Regions from separate parts of the Streptomyces sp. NPDC020807 genome, predicted to be linked through region 2. Evidence: riboswitches for the same ligand, from Rfam matches in the RefSeq annotation. Region 2 holds a riboswitch; each other region holds the start of a gene.

Region 1 (4,082 bases), on a different contig from region 2:
TCCACGCCCGACGACATCGCCGCCGCCATCCGCGCCGACGTGCTCGCGGGCACGCTCCCCCAGGTGTCCTGGGTGGTCGCCAACGAGGCCTTCTCCGAGCACCCGTACGCGCCTCCCGGCGACGGCGCCCACTTCGTCGACCTCGTCTACCGCGCCCTCGCCGCGAACCCCGAGGTCTTCGACTCCTCGGTCCTCTTCCTCAACTACGACGAGAACGACGGCTTCTTCGACCACGTGCCGCCGCCGGTCGCCCCGCCCGGAACACCGGGCGAGTACCTCGACGGCGTACCGATCGGCCTCGGCTTCCGCGTCCCCATGCTCGTCCTGTCGCCGTGGACGCGGGGCGGCTGGGTCAGCTCCGAGGTCTTCGACCACACGTCCGTCCTGCGCTTCCTGGAGACGTGGACGGCGGCCCTCGGCACCCCTGCCACCTGCCCCCACATCAGCGCGTGGCGGCGGAAGGTGACCGGGGACCTGACGGGAGTCTTCGACTTCGCGCACCCGGTGTACGGGGTTCCCGCCGGCCTGCCGTCGACGGCGAAGGTCATCGGACAGGCCACCTGCGGCCCGCTCCCGAACCCCGTCCCGCAGAACAACGCCCTGCCCGCGCAGGAGCCCGGCACCCGTCCGGCGCGCGCGATCCCCTACCAGGTCAACGGCAACCTCGACCGGTTCGAGTTCGGCGCCGCCGGCAAGATCCTGGCCTGGTTCTCGATGACGAACCAGGGTGCGGAGGCCAAGCGGCCGGCGCACTTCTCGATCCACCCGCACCAGTACCGGGACACGGCCGCGTGGCAGTACACGGTCGACGCCGGCGGCACGGCCTCCGACTACTTCAACATCGGACTCGGGTCCGGCTCCGGGAAGTACGACATCTCGATGATGGGCCCCAACCGCTTCCTGCGCCGCTTCATCGGCGACGCGTCGAAGGCGGGCAAGGCCGTCGAGGTCGCGGCCCGGTTCGCGCCCGAGGCCGGGACCGGCAGGACGGCCCTGTGGTTCAGGATGACCAACGCCTCGGCCGGGCCCGTCACCTTCACGATCCGCTCCAACGCCTACCGCTCGGACGGGCCGTGGACGTACACGGTGGCCGCGAACTCCTCCCGCGAGGACTTCTTCAACGCGGTCGCGTACAACGACGGCTGGTACGACTTCACGGTCTTCGCCGACATCGACGGCACCTGGTCACGCCGGTACACCGGGCACATCGAGACGGGCGCGCCGAGCGTCACCGGCTGAACCCCCTTCAACGGCCCGCTTCGGCGGCGCGCCGGACGGTGGCGTCGAGGAGGGCCACCGCGTCCTCGGCCGTGCGGCCGGGGGCGCGGTTCCACGGTCCGATGAGGTCGTTCCAGCCGCGCGACCTGAGCTCCGTCATCACCCAGGCCGCCGCCTCGTTCATCGTGTCGGCGCTGCCGTGACCGAGGCGGTGCGCGGCGAGGAGGGCCCCGCAGACGCAACGGGCTCCGCGCCGGTCGCGCAGCTTGTACGGGGCGTTCTGCCACCCCCATTCGGTGAGCACGAGCCGGGCGTAGCCGAGGTGGACCGAGGGGAGGAGGTCGCCGCGGCCGACGCGTCGCCAGGCGTGCAGCCGGTCCGGCAGGACGGCGCCGAGGCGGCCGGGGAGGCGGCGGTCGGCGGGGAGGGCGGGCGGCAGGGAGTCGAGGGCCTGGGCCACGAGCCGGTCGACCGGGACGGAGAGCAGGCTCCGCCAGTCCTTCCCGGGAGCGACCGCCCCGACGACCGCCCCGGCCTCCGGCGCGACGTCCGGTCCGACGTCCGTCCAGTCGGCCGCGATCCGCCGCCAGGCGGCGGACTCGTACAGCGCGGCGGCCTCGCGGTCGACGAGGTCGGGGCTCGGCGGGGCGGTCACGGGCGGCATTCGGCACTCCTCGGTCGGGTAGCACCATCTTTGATGAGGAATGCCCGGTTTGCGACTTTTACCCGTGCGTTCGGGGGCGACTCGGGGCGGCTCGCGCATATTCGGCATATTCGGACATTGAACGCCGCGTGACGTGATTCACGTTTCGGAATGCGCGAGGGTGATCGACTTCTCGGCAGGCCATGGGACACACGGCAGTTCCGCACCGCCGGCGGCCGGTCGATCTTGAATTCCGTGAATTCCACGTCCCCTTTCGCACTCCACCGACCATCCCCCTCTTGTTGTCCCGCGCATTCCTGGCCTACGGTCACCCCCATTCGAGCGGATCGCCTAATCCTGCCACCGCTCGAAATACCTCCCTTTCACCCGACGGCAGGAGCGGGGGACCCACGAATACGCCGGACCGGATTCCCGGGACGGCTCGGGGTGCAGCCGCGTGCGCGCGGCCGGACACCTCCCGTCCGAACCCGACAGCTCACCTCGCAGGCGCCGGAGAGGAACCCGACATGCCTGCTCACGGTAAGCACCGCCGCCCCCGACGCCGTCCCGTCTCCCAGGGCATCGCCCTGGTCGGCACGGGTGGGGTCGCCCTCGCGCTCCCGCTGATCGCCCCGGCCTCGGCCGGTGCCGCACCCGCCTCCGGAGCCCCGGCGATCGCCGCCCCCGCGGCCGCTCCCGCCGCCTCCCCCGCCGCCGCGGCGCCGGTCGCGCTCTCGGCCCCGACCGCCGCCACGGCCGCCCGCACGTACACCGTCGTCAGCGGCGACTCCCTTTCCCTGATCGCACAGAAGAAGGGAATCCAGGGCGGCTGGAAGAGCCTTTACCGGGCCAACAGGGCCGCCGTGGGTGACAATCCGTCACTCATTCACCCCGGCCTCGAACTGACACTTCGTCGGAATTCCGCGAAGCCCGTTTCCGCCCCGGCGAAGAAGAGCTCCACGACGGACCGCGCCAGCCGCTCCGAGCGCCGCGCGGCCCCCGCCCAGGCGGCTCCTGCCCAGGCGGCTCCTGCCCAGGCCCCCGCCCGGGCCGCCGCTCCGGTGCAGGCCGCCCCCGCGCGGGCCGTGCAGGCCGCCCCCGCCGCCACCCAGTACGCCGACAACCTCGACGGATGGATCCGCGAGTCCCTCGACATCATGGCCCGCAACGGCATCCCGGGCTCGTACGACGGCATCCTCCGCAACATCATGCGCGAGTCCTCCGGCAACCCGCAGGCCATCAACCTGTGGGACTCCAACGCCGCCGCCGGCACGCCCTCGAAGGGCCTGCTCCAGGTGATCCAGCCGACCTTCGACGCCTACCACGTGCCCGGCACGTCGACCGACCTCTTCGACCCGGTCGCCAACATCACCGCCGCCTCCAACTACGCCGCCGACCGCTACGGCTCGATCGACAACGTCAACGGCGCCTACTGACGCCGGAAGCACCCGGTGAACCAGGAGGTGGCGAGCTCCGCCACCTCCTCCAGGGCACCGGGTTCCGCGAAGAGGTGCGTGGCGCCCTCGACGACCGCCAGCCGGTTCTCGCAGCGCAGCAGCGCCTGCGCCCGCCGGTTCAGGTCCAGGACGAGCGCGTCCCGGCCGCCCACCACGAGGAGGGTCGGGGCGCGCACCCGTGCCAGCCGTTCCCCGGCGAGGTCGGGCCTGCCTCCTCGTGACACCACGGCGTCGATCCCCGCGCCGGCGTCCGCCGCCGCCCACAGCGCCGCCGCCGCGCCCGTACTCGCGCCGAAGTACCCGAGCGGCAGCCCGGCGCACTCCGGCCGTCCGGCCAGCCACTCCGTGGCGCCCGCGAGACGGCCGGCGAGCAGCGGGGTGTCGAAGACCCGCGCCCGGTCCGCCGCCTCCTGCTCCGTCAGCAGGTCGAACAGCAGAGTGCCGAGTCCGGCCTTGCCGAGGGCGGCGGCGACCGACCGGTTGCGGGGACTGTGCCGACCACTGCCGCTCCCGTGGGCGAAGAGCACGACACCGAGCGCGTCGTCGGGCAGGGCGAGCCGCCCGGCGAGGGTGGCGCCCGCCGTCGGGATCCGGACCTCGGTGTCCCGCACGACGGGTCCGTGCGCGGCGCGGCTCCGGGCGAGGCAGTCGAGGACCTCGTCGTCCCGGGTCTGGGAGAAGTCCCGGTAGAACTGCCCGATCGCCTGGAAGAAGACCGGCTCGCTCACGCTCACGGTCTCGTCCGCCTCGCCTCCGACGCGCGC
Region 2 (4,082 bases):
GCGGCCCGGTACGAGGCGGCGCAGGCGGACGCGTTCATCGGCGGCGACCTGTTCGCCGTCCAGGACACCCCGTTCGGGGTGCGGCTCGTCGTCGGGGACGTCCGGGGCAAGGGCATGGACGCGGTCGAGGCGGTGGCCGTCGTCATCGGCGCGTTCCGCGAGGCGGCCGAGCAGGAACGGAGCCTGGAGGGCGTCGCGCACCGGCTGGAACGGGCGCTGGCCCGCGAGGGCACCCGCAGGGACGGGCTCGACGCGTTCGAGGGGTTCACGACGGCGGTCCTCGCGGAGATCCCGAGGACGGAGATCCCGAGGACGAAGACGCCGACGGGGACGGACGCCGCGGGCGACGGCACGACCGACGACGGTACGACGGACGACGGTACGACGGACGACGGTACGACGGACGACGGCACGAGAGGCGACGGCACGAGAGGCGACGGCACGACGGACGACGGCGCGACCGTACGGATCGTCAACCGCGGCCATCCGCCGCCGCTGCTCCTCTCCATGGACGGGAGCCTGGACGTCCTGGATCCGACGGAGCCCGCGCTGCCGCTCGGCATGGGCGAGCTGGCGGTCTGGCCGGACCGCGTCGAGGAACGCCCGTACCCCCGGGGCGCGACGCTCCTCTTCTACACGGACGGGCTCTCGGAGGCGCGGAACGCGGCGGGCGTCTTCTACGACCCGGCGCGCCGGCTCGCGGGGCGGATCTTCCCGGGGCCCGAGGAGCTGCTCGACGCGCTCGTGGACGACGTACGGCTCCACACGGGCGGCGAGTCGACGGACGACATGGCGCTGCTCGCGCTGAGCCGTCCGGCGACGGGGCAGCCGGAGCGGCGGCGGACGATGCCGGTGGTGCCGCCCGAGGGCTCGGGCCGGTGACCTCGGCGGGGTCGGTGACCATGGGTAGTCGAGGGGTCTCACTGGGATAACAATTGACATAACGTCAGATCGCCGGGGTTTGCGAAGTGCCCCGATCCCCCTTTCTGAAGGGTGGTCAACTCGGGCGATAACCCACCAATTCAATGAACGATCACCGGGAACGGCTTGGAATCGGGACCCCGTGTCTATTAACGTTCGATAACGCAGCGCGGTCGTCCCAGCCGTCGCAAGAGACGGCACCGTGCGCACGCGCCGAATCCCGAAAGGGAACCGGGGAACCACCACTTGGGGTGAATCGAGCCCATGCGCACCCGTGCGGAACACGCACCCGTGCGACCGGGCCCGTAGGAGACCTTCCTGCTCCGAACCCGTCAGCTAACCCGGTAGGCGAGAAGGAAGGAAAGGAGCGCGCCTCCGTGGCGTCCAACACTCCCGCACCCGAAGCCCCCTTCGACGCCTTCGGTGGTGGTGCGGGTCCTGCCGCTCCGGGCACCGAGTGGAACCCCACCGAGGGATCCCTCCGCGCCGAGAGCCGCTCCGGCGGCCGGCACCGGGTCGTCAAGCAGCGCTCCAACTTCGCCCGCTCCTCCACCGTCCTCGGCGTCGGCGTGATCGCCGCCGTCGGCGCGGGCGGCCTCGCCACCGCGCAGGAGAAGCCCCCGGTCTCGATAGCCCTCCCCGACCTGCCGGACCTCCCCGACCTGCACCTCCCGGCAGCGGAGGACCTCCCCGGCGTCGGCGAGTTCTTCGCCGACGAGGAGCGGGGCACGGGCGGCTCGAACGGCTCCGGGAACTCCACCGGAACGACCGGCAACGCGAACCCGCTCACCGCCGCCACCTACGTCACCCCCGCCGCCGAGCGCACCGCCCCGGCCGCTGCCGCCGACGAGACCGCCCGGGCCGGGGCCGCCACGGCGACCGCGAACACCGCCACCGCCGCCACCTTCACCCCGTCCACGCAGCCCACGGCCAGCACCGTCGACGCGGGCGAGATCCTGCGCGCCCGCATCCTCCAGCAGGCCGAGCAGCAGCAGGCCGAGGCCGACGCCGCCGAGAAGGCGGAGGCCGAGCGCCTCGCGGCCGAGAAGGCGGCGACGGAGGCCGCGGCGGCCGAGGCCGAGGCGGAAGCCGAAGCCAAGGCCAAGGCCGAAGCGGAGGCCAAGGCGGAGGCCGAGCGGATCGCCGCCGAGAAGGCCGAGGCAGAGCGGATCGCCGCGGAGAAGGCGGAGGCCGAGCGCCTGGCGCAGCTCGCCGCCAGCTACTCGCTGCCGCTCTCCTCGTACAGCCTCACCGCCACCTACATGCAGTCCGGCTCGATGTGGTCCTCCGGCTACCACACCGGCCTCGACTTCGCCGCGCCCACGGGCACGCCGCTGAAGGCGGTCCACGGCGCGACCGTGAAGTCGGCCGCGTGGTCCGGCTCGTACGGCTACCGGATCGTCCTGGAGCTGGAGGACGGCACCGAGGTCTGGTACTGCCACCTGTCGTCGATGCTGGTCAGCGCGGGCCAGACGGTGGGCACCGGCGAGACGATCGGCCGCGTCGGCGCCACCGGCAACGTCACCGGCGCCCACCTCCACATGGAGGTCCACACGGCGGGCGGCGACGGCATCGACCCGGCGGCCTGGCTCCGCTCCAAGGGCCTGACGATCTGAGGCCGGTCGAGTCCGGCTCTCCCTCCCGTGCCGGCTCTCCCTCCCGTGCCGGCTCTCCCTCCCGTACGGAATAGCCCCGGCGGCGCGGGCAGTTGATCACACCATGACGACTCTCCGCCCGCTGGGCGCTTCCGACCTGCACGTCTTCCCGCTCGCCCTCGGCGGCAACGTCTTCGGCTGGACCTCCGACGAGGCCGAGTCCTTCGCCGTCCTCGACGCGTACGTCGCCGCGGGCGGCAACTTCGTCGACACCGCCGACATGTACTCCTCCTGGGCCGAGGGCCACGAGGGCGGCGAGTCCGAGGCGGTCATCGGCCGCTGGCTGGCCTCCCGAGGCAACCGCGACGACCTCGTCATCGCGACCAAGGTCGGTGCCCACCCCCGCTACAAGGGCCTCGCCGCCACCACCGTCAAGGGCGCCGTCGAGGAGTCGCTCCGCCGCCTCGGCACCGACCACATCGACCTCTACTACACGCACTTCGACGACGAGACGGTCCCCGTCGAGGAGATCGTCACCGCCCTCGACCAGCTCGTGAAGGACGGCAAGGTGCGGGCCGTCGCCGCCTCCAACATCTCCCCGGAGCGGCTGCGCGCCTCCCTCGACTTCGCGGAGGCGGAGGGCCTCGCCCGGTACGTGGCGCTCCAGCCGCACTACAACCTCGTCTCGCGCGAGACGTACGAGGGCCCGCTCCTCGACACCGTCGCTGAGGCCGGACTGTCCTCCGTGCCGTACTTCGGTCTCGCCTCCGGCTTCCTCACCGGCAAGTACCGCCCGGGCGCCACGGTCGACAGCGTGCGCGCCGACGGCGCCGCCCAGCACCTCGCCACCGACCGCGGCCAGGCCGTGCTGTCGGCGCTCGACGAGGTCGCCGCGGCGCACGGGGCCGAGGTCGCCACGGTCGCCCTGGCCTGGCTCGCGGCCCAGCCGACGGTCGCGGCCCCGATCGCCTCGGCGCGCACGGTCGAGCAGCTGCCGGCGCTGGTGGCGTCGGCGGACCTGACGCTCACCGAAGCGGAGCTCGCCCTCCTGACGAAGGCCTCGGCCTGACCGGGGCCCGGGGCTAGCTTCTGTACGGGTTGTAGCCGCCGTAGTCGAGGTACTGCGGCGGCGCCCACACCTTCCCGGTGGCCCGTGCCGCGTACGTGAGCGAGGGCGAGGCGACCTCCCGGCGCTGCCACAGGTGGTGGAGCAGCTCCTGCTCGCGGGCGGTGAACTCGGCCTCGGAGAGCCCGGCCGTGCCGCGCCGGGCCCGGTTCCGCAGGAACGCGAGGGTCGTCGCGAAGGACTCGTACTCGCCGACCGCCTGCGCCGCCGGAGGCCCGTACGTCCGGGCGGCGAAGGCGCGGGCCATCTGCCGGGCGCCCATCGAGGAGAGCGCGAGCGGTTCGGCGGGGGAGAGCCAGCCGGCCGCCGCGTACGCCGGGAGCTCGCCGGCGATCGTGCGCAGCTCGCGCTGGCGGCTCCACACCGCGAGCCAGGTCAGCAGCCCGAAGGCGGGCACCATGAAGCCCACGTAGACGAGGAAGAACCAGGGGCCGCCGTAG
Region 3 (4,082 bases), on a different contig from region 2:
TGATCCGGGTCGCGGTCGAGAACCGGTCCCGGTCCTTCACGGCCATGTCGAGTCGCCTCCCCTGTTCATGCGTACGTCCCCGCACACGGTACGGGACCGAGTACGGGGACGTACGTATCCAAGGCGTCAGGCGATGTCCGCCCGGATCAGCCCTTGAAGCGCGGGAAGGCGCTGCGGCCGGCGTAGACCGCGGCGTCGTCGAGGATCTCCTCGATGCGCAGGAGCTGGTTGTACTTGGCGACGCGGTCCGAGCGGGCCGGGGCGCCGGTCTTGATCTGGCCGCAGTTCACGGCGACCGCGAGGTCGGCGATGGTGACGTCCTCGGTCTCGCCGGAGCGGTGGGACATCATGCACTTGAAGCCGTTGCGCTGGGCGAGCTCGACGGCGTCGAGGGTCTCGGTCAGCGAACCGATCTGGTTGACCTTGACCAGGAGGGCGTTCGCGGTGCCCTCCTCGATGCCGCGGGCCAGACGCTCCGGGTTGGTGACGAAGAGGTCGTCGCCGACGATCTGGACCTTGGAGCCCAGCTTGTCGGTGAGGACCTTCCAGCCCGCCCAGTCGTCCTCGAACAGCGGGTCCTCGATGGAGACCATCGGGTACGCGGCGACGAGCTCCTCGTAGTACTCGGTCATCTCGGCGGCCGAGCGGGACTTGCCCTCGAACTCGTACTTGCCGTCCTTGTAGAACTCGGACGCGGCGACGTCGAGCGCGAGCGCGACATCGGTGCCGGGGGCGTAGCCGGCCTCCTTGATGGCCTCGACGATGAGGTCGAGGGCGGCGCGGTTCGACTCCAGGTTCGGGGCGAAGCCGCCCTCGTCGCCGAGGCCGGTGGAGAGGCCCTTGCGCTTCAGCACGCTCTTGAGCGTGTGGTAGATCTCCGCACCCCAGCGAAGGGCCTCGGAGAAGGACTCCGCGCCGATCGGGGCGATCATGAACTCCTGGATGTCGACGTTGGAGTCGGCGTGCGACCCACCGTTGAGGATGTTCATCATCGGAACGGGCAGCAGGTGCGCGTTCGGGCCGCCCAGGTAGCGGAAGAGCGGGAGGTCGGACGCCTCGGAGGCGGCGTGCGCGACGGCGAGCGAGACGCCGAGGATGGCGTTCGCGCCGAGCGAGCCCTTGTTCTCGGTGGCGTCGAGGTCGAACATGGCCTGGTCGATCAGGCGCTGCTCGGTGGCGTCGTAGCCGACGAGCTCCGGGCCGATCTGCTCGATGACGGCGAGGACGGCCTTCTCGACACCCTTGCCCAGGTAACGGTTCGGGTCACCGTCGCGGAGCTCGATGGCCTCGAAGGCACCGGTGGAGGCGCCGGACGGAACAGCAGCACGGCCGGTGCTGCCGTCGTCGAGGCCGACCTCGACCTCGACCGTGGGGTTGCCTCGGGAGTCCAGGATTTCCCGGGCTACGACGACGTCGATGGACGGCACGAGCATCTCCTTCTGGGATGTGACGCTGGATGTGACGCAAGGTCGGTGCAGGGTCGCTTGGCCTTGCGACAAGAGCCTAACCGGCTCCGGGGCTCCGGCCAGCCGTGCGCCCGCACCCTGGGACGAAAAAGGGCCCAAGGGTGGGCATGTCGGGACGAAGGACCCGAGAATTACTGGACAGTAATCAAAGTTCTCCCCGAAAACGGGGAGAACCCCGCTCCGGCGCGCACGGGGGAAGGCGCGCCGGAGCGGGGTGGTCACCGCGGGTTCGTCGTCAGACTCACTTCAGGTGGAGCTGCTGGCCCACGTAGATGAGGTCGGCGTTGTCGACGATGTCCTTGTTCAGGTCGAAGAGCTTGGCCCAGCCGCCCGTGACGCCCTGCGCCTGGGCGATCTTGCTGAGCGTGTCGCCGGCCTTGACCGTGTACTCGCCGTCGCCCTTCTTGACCGTCTTGCCGGTCGGGGTGGTGACGGTCTTCTGCGTGGCGGCCTTCGGCGCGGCGTACTGCTGCGTCGACTGCTTGGGGGCCTGGCGCTGCTCGCTGCGGGTGGTCGGCTGCTCGGCCTTGCGCTGCTGGGTGTAGCCGTTCGAGCTGCTGGAGGAAGAGGAGCTCTTCTTCGAGTACGAGGAGGAGCCCGAGTTCGAGGAGGAGCTGCTCGACGAGGAGCTGCTCGACGAGGAGCCGGAGTCCGAGCCGCCGGAGTACGAGGCGCCGGAGAGGCCCACGCCACAGCTCGGCCACGCGCCCTTGCCCTGGCTCGCCAGGACCTTCTCGGCGACGGCGATCTGCTGGGACTTCGACGCCTGGTCGGCGGTCGGGGCGTAGGCGGTGCCGCCGTACGCGGCCCAGGTGGACGCCGAGAACTGCAGGCCGCCGTAGTAGCCGTTGCCCGTGTTGATGGACCAGTTGCCGGTCGACTCGCACTGGGCGACGCGGTCCCACTCGGAGGCGGTGGCGGCCGAGGCGGTGCCCGCGGTCATCAGCGGGGCGGCGACGGCGACGCCGGTCACGCCGACGAGAGCGGCGACCTGGGTGGCCTTGGAGGGACGACGGTGCTTGCCCTTGGCGGAAAACAGCATGGGGAATCTCCTCACCGACGCCTGTGAGGTGAGCTGTCGGGTTCGGGCCGGAAAGTTGCCCGGCCGCGTGTCCTTGCACGCGGCTTCACCCCAAGCCGTTCTCGGCCGTCTCTCAACGGCCGGGACCGGCACTTACCTTGGGTCCCCCACTCCTGCCTTCGGCGCTTGCGCGACGACTGTTCCCTCGACCGACGGCAGGATTCGGCGTTTCGGTCGACGGGGCCCGCGGTGGCGAGCGGTTACGACCATAGGCACAAGCCCGCCGGAAGCTCAAAGGGCGACATTGCGGAGAATTCGCCCCTACTTGCCCTCCGGCGGGGGGCGTTTGCGCAGGTGGGAGGTGACGGGAGCAAAGTTCGCGGTAGTGACACGCCAGTTGGGACGAAGAGACCCATGTCTCACTTACCCAAATGCGGACATAAGACCGCGAACTACTCCGCCTTGGATTCCGAACCGACCGTCAGATCGAGGCTCTGACCAGGGAGGATGTGGTCCGGATCGGCGCCCACCGTCCCGCGGTTGGCGTCATAGAGGGCGTTCCAGCCGCCGGGGAGTTCGTTCTCCTGTGCAATCTCCGACAGGTTGTCACCCGGCCGCACGGTGTACGCGTCCGAAGCGCCCTGACTGTCCGTTGTGCCCGAATCCTTCACCGCGTCAGTCGTGGAGTCGGTGATGTCGGTTTTACCTGCCTTGTCGGTTTCCTCCGGGGCGGGGGCACCCCGATGCTTGCCCGTGCCGGGCGCGACCGACGAGGCGTCACCCGCCGCCGCATCGGGCGTTTCGGACGTACCGGGCGTTACGGGCGTGGTGGGCGTGCCGGAGCCGTCGGGGGCGACGGGCGTCACCGAGGCGTCGGGCGCGACCGGGGCGGTGGGCGTGTCGGGTGTGGTGGGCGCCGAGGGCTTCCCCGTACCGGGAGCGGTCGGCGTGCCGGGCGTCGTCGGGGTGGCGCCGGTCGCGGGGGCGCTCGGCGTCCCGGGCGTGGCCGGGGTCGCGGGCGTCGCCGGGGTGGCGGGCGTCACGGGGGCGGCGGGGGCGACCGAGCGCTCCGGGGCCTTCGCGTCCTCGGAGGGGGCGCCCGACGGCGTACCCGCGGACGTACCGGCGGAACCGTCGGCGGAGGAGGCGGAGGAGGCGTCAGAAGGTGTCGCCGCGGACGCCGACGGCACCTCGGAGGTCCGGTTCGACTCCGCGACGGGCCCCGTGGACGTCGCCGAGGGCGTGGCCGGGCCCGGGTCGACTCCGGTGGCCTTGCCGTCGTTCCTGAGGCCCGCGATCGGCGCGCAGGTCGCCCAGTCCGTGCCGCCGGCGGCGAACGCCTTGTCGGCCACCGCGATCTGCTGGGCGCGGCTGGCGAGGTCGGGGCTGGGCGCGTACGCGAGGCCGCCGTTCCGCTCCCAGCTGTCCTGGGTGAACTGGAGGCCGCCGTACATCCCGTTGCCGAAGTTCGCGCTCCACTGGCTGCCGGACTCGCACTCGGCGACCCGGTCCCAGGTGGCGGCGTCGGCGGCGGAGGCGGATCCGGTGGCGAGCAGCGGCAGCGCCATGGCGGACCCGGTCACCCCCGCGGCGAC
Region 4 (4,082 bases), on a different contig from region 2:
CAACGTCGGCTGGGCCGAGGGCCTGCACGCCCGCCCCGCGTCCATCTTCGTCCGTGCCGCCACGGCTTCCGGCGTGCCGGTGACGATCGCCAAGTCCGAGGGCACCCCCGTGAACGCCGCGTCCATGCTCGCGGTGCTCGGCCTGGGTGCGCAGGGCGGCGAGGAGGTCGTCCTCGCTTCCGACGCCGAGGGCGCCGAGACCGCTCTCGACCGCCTCGCGAAGCTGGTCGCCGAGGGCCTGGACGAGCTCCCCGAGACCGTCTGATCCGGACCACCGCACGACGAATGGCCCGGCCGCCGGAATTCCGGCGGCCGGGCCATTCGCATTCCGGAGCGCCGGTTTCACCTTTTCCAGGCAGCACGAAAAGCGCGGTTCGAATTTCCCCCCGCATACGTCTCTTTGTATACGGCGCGCATGTTAATTCCGGCCGCTCGCCGTGTTGACGACATGTTGCGAAACCCTCACGCGGGCGCCGTCCGGTCTTTTGAGCCGGTGCAGCCCGAGCGTGCGTTCCGCGTGCAGGGCGGTCAGCGCCCTGGCCCGCTCGGCGTCCCCCCGCGCGACCGCGTCCACGATGGCGCCGTGCTCCGCCCAGGCCTCGACGGGCTTGGCCGGCTGGTCGACCGCGTACATCCAGGCGATCTTGTGCCGCAGCTGGGTCAGCAGCGCCGTCAGGGCCGGGCTGCCGGAGGCCTGCGCGAGGGTCTCGTGGAACCAGGCCCCGAGCGCCCGCAGATCCTCGCCCTGGCCGCGCCTGGCCCGCTCCTGCCCCAGCCTGACCAGGCCCCGCAACACCTTGAGGTGCGCCTCCGTACGCCGCTGCGCGGCCCTGGCGGCGCCCAGCGGTTCGAGGAGGGCCCGCATGTCGAGGAGATCGGCCGCCTCCTGTTCGGTGGGTTCGGCGACGTGGGCGCCGGCGTGCCGCCGGGTGACGACGAAGCCCTCGGACTCCAGGGTGCGCAGGGCCTCGCGGACCGGGACACGGGAGACCCCGTAGCGGCGGGCGAGCTGCTCCTCGGTCAGCCGCCCTCCCCGCTCGAAGACGCCCGAGACGATGTCGTCCCGGATCGCCGTGCATACCGATTGCGCGGGAACGCGCATGACCGACCTCCGCTTTCTTCCGCGAGAGACCGACTCTATTGCAGCAGAGCGGAAATTCCGATGCCCCCCGAGAATTCAAAAAGCCCCGGCTCTGGACGAGCCGGGGCTTTCGTGACGCGGAACGCGCGGTACGTCAGAGGCTGACGCCGCGGGCGCGGAGGTACGTGATGGGGTTGATGTCCGAGCCGTACTCGGCGCCCGTCCGGGCCTCGAAGTGGAGGTGGGGGCCGGTCGAGTTGCCGGTCGAGCCCGAGATGCCTATCTGCTGGCCCGGCTCGACGGTCTGGCCGACGTAGACCCCGATGGACGAGAGGTGCCCGTACTGGGTGTACGTGCCGTCGTTCATCTGGATGACGATGTTGTTGCCGTACGCGCCGCCCCAGCCGGCCTCGACGACGGTGCCGGAGCCGACGGAGACGACGCTGCTGCCGTAGGCGGCGTGGAAGTCGATGCCGGAGTGGCTGCCGGAGGACCAGAGCGAGCCGCCGGTCTTGTAGCCGGTGCTCACGTACGAGCCGGCGACGGGGAGCTGGAAGGTGGCGAGGCGGCGGCGCTCGGCCTCGCGGGCGGCGCGCTCGCGCTCCTCGCGGACCTCCTTGGCGCGGGCCTCGGCCTTGCGCTTGGCCTCCGCGCGGGCCTCGGCCTCGGCCTTCGCCTTGGCGGCGGCCTCGAAGGCCTCCTGCTCCTGGGCGGCGACCTGGGCGTTGACCCGGTCCGCGAGGGAGTCCTCGGTGATCACCTGGGTGAGCCCGGTGTCCTCGGCGGAGCGGTTGTCACCGTCGGCGGCGAGCGCCGGGGAGGCGAGGGTTCCTATGACGCCGGTGGTCGCGAGCGTCGCGACGCCCGCTATACCCGCGCTGCGGCGAGCCATCCGGCTCGGACCACGATGCTTCCCGGTGGCACGGGTGAACGCCAAGGCTGTTCCTTTCCTTCCTTCTCGCCTACCGGGTTAGCTGACGGGTTCGGAGCAGGAAGGTCTCCTACGAGCCCCTCCGTCGGTGACGAAGGCGCCCGATTCACCCCAGGGACTATGGGTCCCCGGCTCCCCAGGCTCGCGCCTGACGGGGACTCGGCGATGACTGTCCGTCGCCGCGGGTGCGGCACGTGCAACTGCCGGACAGCCGCCCCGACGCTATGCGTCCCGTCTTCCCATCACCAAACAGACACGCCTGTTTGTAAGACATGCCACAGGTCATACTGTCGACTTGTTCCCAATTCAGACATAGCGGAAGGCCCCGACGAAACCATGACGTCGGGGCCTCCTCGGGCCGTGCCGGCAAGCTGGTTGTCAGCCCGTCGGATCAGCCCGTCACGACCGTGACCTCGCCGATCCCGAGCGCGCGCACCGGCTCCGCGATCTGCGCCGCGTCGCCCACCAGGACGGTGACGAGCCGGTCCACCGGGAAGGCGTTGACGACGGCGGCGGTCGCCTCGACCGTGCCCGTCTCGGCCAGCCGGGCGTACAACCGGGCCTGGTAGTCGTCCGGGAGGTGCTGCTCGACCTGGTCGGCGAGCGTCCCGGCGACCGAACCGGCCGTCTCGTACTTGAGCGGGGCCACGCCCACCAGGTTCTGCACGGCGGTCTCGCGCTCGCCGTCGGTGAGGCCCTCGGCGGCGAGGGTCCGCAGCACCTTCCACAGGTCGTCAAGTGCCGGACCGGTGTTGGGGGTGTCGACCGAACCGCTGATCGCGAGCATCGACGCGCCGCGCCCCTCGGCGTCGGAGCGCAGCACCTGCCCGAAGGCCCGCACGCCGTACGTGTAGCCCTTCTCCTCGCGCAGGACCCGGTCGAGCCGGGACGTGAGCGTGCCGCCCAGGCAGTACGTGCCGAGGACCTGAGCCGCCCAGACGCTGTCGTGACGGTCCGGACCGATCCGGCCGATCAGCAACTGGGTCTGGACCGCGCCCGGCCGGTCCACGATGACGACCCGTCCGGTGTCGTCGGCGGTGATCGACGGCATCGGCAGCGGCTCGCCCGGCTCGCCCGTCCAGGCGCCCAGCGTCTCGGCGAGGAGCTTGTCGAGGTCGACACCGGTCAGGTCGCCGACGACCACGGCGGTCGCCGTGGCGGGCCGCACGTGCGCGTCGTAGAACGCGCGGACCGCGGCGGCGTCGATCGCCTTGACGGTCTCCTCGGTGCCCTGGCGCGGCCGGGACAGCCGCGACTCCGCCGGGAACAGCTCCTTGGAGAGCTGCTTGGCCGCGCGCCGCGCCGGGTTGGCCGCCTCGTGCGGGATCTCGTCGAGCCGGTTGGCCACGAGGCGCTCGATCTCCTCCACCGGGAACGCCGGGGAGATGAGGGCCTCGGAGAGCAGCCCGAGCGCCTTGGGCAGCCGGGAGACCGGGACCTCCAGGGAGACCCGTACGCCCGGGTGGTCGGCGTGCGCGTCGAGCGTCGCGCCGCAGCGCTCCAGCTCGGCCGCGAACTCCTCGGCGCTGCGCTGGTCCGTGCCCTCCGAGAGCGCGCGGGCCATGATCGTGGCGACGCCGTCGAGACCGGCGGGCTCGGCGTCGAGCGGCGCCGGGAGGAAGATCTCCACGGCGACGACCTGCTGGCCGGGGCGGTGACTCGTCAGCACCGTCAGGCCGTTGGACAGGCTGCCGCGGTCCGGGGCCGGGAAGGCCCAGGGCTTGGCCTCGCCGGGCGTCGGCTGCGGGTGGAAGTCCATGCTCGTCAAAGACGCGGCAGTGTCGGTCACCGGTCCGCCCCCTCTTCCTCGTCGCTCTGCTCGGGTGCCACGGGCTCGTAGACGAGCACGGCGCGGTTGTCGGGACGCAGCTTGGCGGCGGCGACCTCGCGCACCTCGTCGGCCGTGATGTCGAGCACCCGGTCGACGGCGGTGAGGGCGAGCTGCGGGTCACCGAACAGGACCGCGAACCGGCACAGTTCGTCGGCGCGGCCCGCGACCGTGCCGAGGCGGTCCAGCCACTCGCGCTCCAGCTGCGCCTGCGCGCGCTCCATCTCCTCGGGCGTGGGGCC

The links. Region 2 has a riboswitch for cyclic di-AMP ahead of AB0G79_RS31195 (M23 family metallopeptidase). Riboswitches for the same ligand answer to the same signal wherever they lie in the genome.
Region 1: linked by a shared signal. The riboswitch ahead of AB0G79_RS10960 (LysM peptidoglycan-binding domain-containing protein) and the one ahead of AB0G79_RS31195 (M23 family metallopeptidase) in region 2 are both predicted to bind cyclic di-AMP.
Region 3: linked by a shared signal. The riboswitch ahead of AB0G79_RS23390 (transglycosylase family protein) and the one ahead of AB0G79_RS31195 (M23 family metallopeptidase) in region 2 are both predicted to bind cyclic di-AMP.
Region 4: linked by a shared signal. The riboswitch ahead of AB0G79_RS23805 (M23 family metallopeptidase) and the one ahead of AB0G79_RS31195 (M23 family metallopeptidase) in region 2 are both predicted to bind cyclic di-AMP.

What each region holds. Positions count from the first base shown of each region.
Region 1 covers NZ_JBFADU010000005.1:181,116-185,197, forward strand. The annotation lists gene AB0G79_RS10950 (phosphocholine-specific phospholipase C) at 1-1,239, shown strand, start outside; gene AB0G79_RS10955 (hypothetical protein) at 1,247-1,882, opposite strand; cyclic di-AMP (ydaO/yuaA leader) riboswitch at 2,200-2,384, shown strand; gene AB0G79_RS10960 (LysM peptidoglycan-binding domain-containing protein) at 2,389-3,297, shown strand; gene AB0G79_RS10965 (alpha/beta family hydrolase) at 3,291-4,082, opposite strand, start outside.
Region 2 covers NZ_JBFADU010000035.1:37,551-41,632, forward strand. The annotation lists gene AB0G79_RS31190 (PP2C family protein-serine/threonine phosphatase) at 1-882, shown strand, start outside; cyclic di-AMP (ydaO/yuaA leader) riboswitch at 1,123-1,287, shown strand; gene AB0G79_RS31195 (M23 family metallopeptidase) at 1,299-2,537, shown strand; gene AB0G79_RS31200 (aldo/keto reductase) at 2,641-3,585, shown strand; gene AB0G79_RS31205 (PrsW family intramembrane metalloprotease) at 3,599-4,082, opposite strand, start outside.
Region 3 covers NZ_JBFADU010000017.1:92,159-96,240, reverse strand. The annotation lists gene AB0G79_RS23400 (septum formation initiator family protein) at 1-46, opposite strand, end outside; gene eno (phosphopyruvate hydratase) at 147-1,433, opposite strand; gene AB0G79_RS23390 (transglycosylase family protein) at 1,708-2,508, opposite strand; cyclic di-AMP (ydaO/yuaA leader) riboswitch at 2,512-2,682, opposite strand; gene AB0G79_RS23385 (transglycosylase family protein) at 2,940-4,082, opposite strand, start outside.
Region 4 covers NZ_JBFADU010000018.1:27,029-31,110, forward strand. The annotation lists gene AB0G79_RS23795 (HPr family phosphocarrier protein) at 1-265, shown strand, start outside; gene AB0G79_RS23800 (GntR family transcriptional regulator) at 419-1,102, opposite strand; gene AB0G79_RS23805 (M23 family metallopeptidase) at 1,236-2,018, opposite strand; cyclic di-AMP (ydaO/yuaA leader) riboswitch at 2,026-2,187, opposite strand; gene AB0G79_RS23810 (pitrilysin family protein) at 2,404-3,771, opposite strand; gene AB0G79_RS23815 (pitrilysin family protein) at 3,798-4,082, opposite strand, start outside.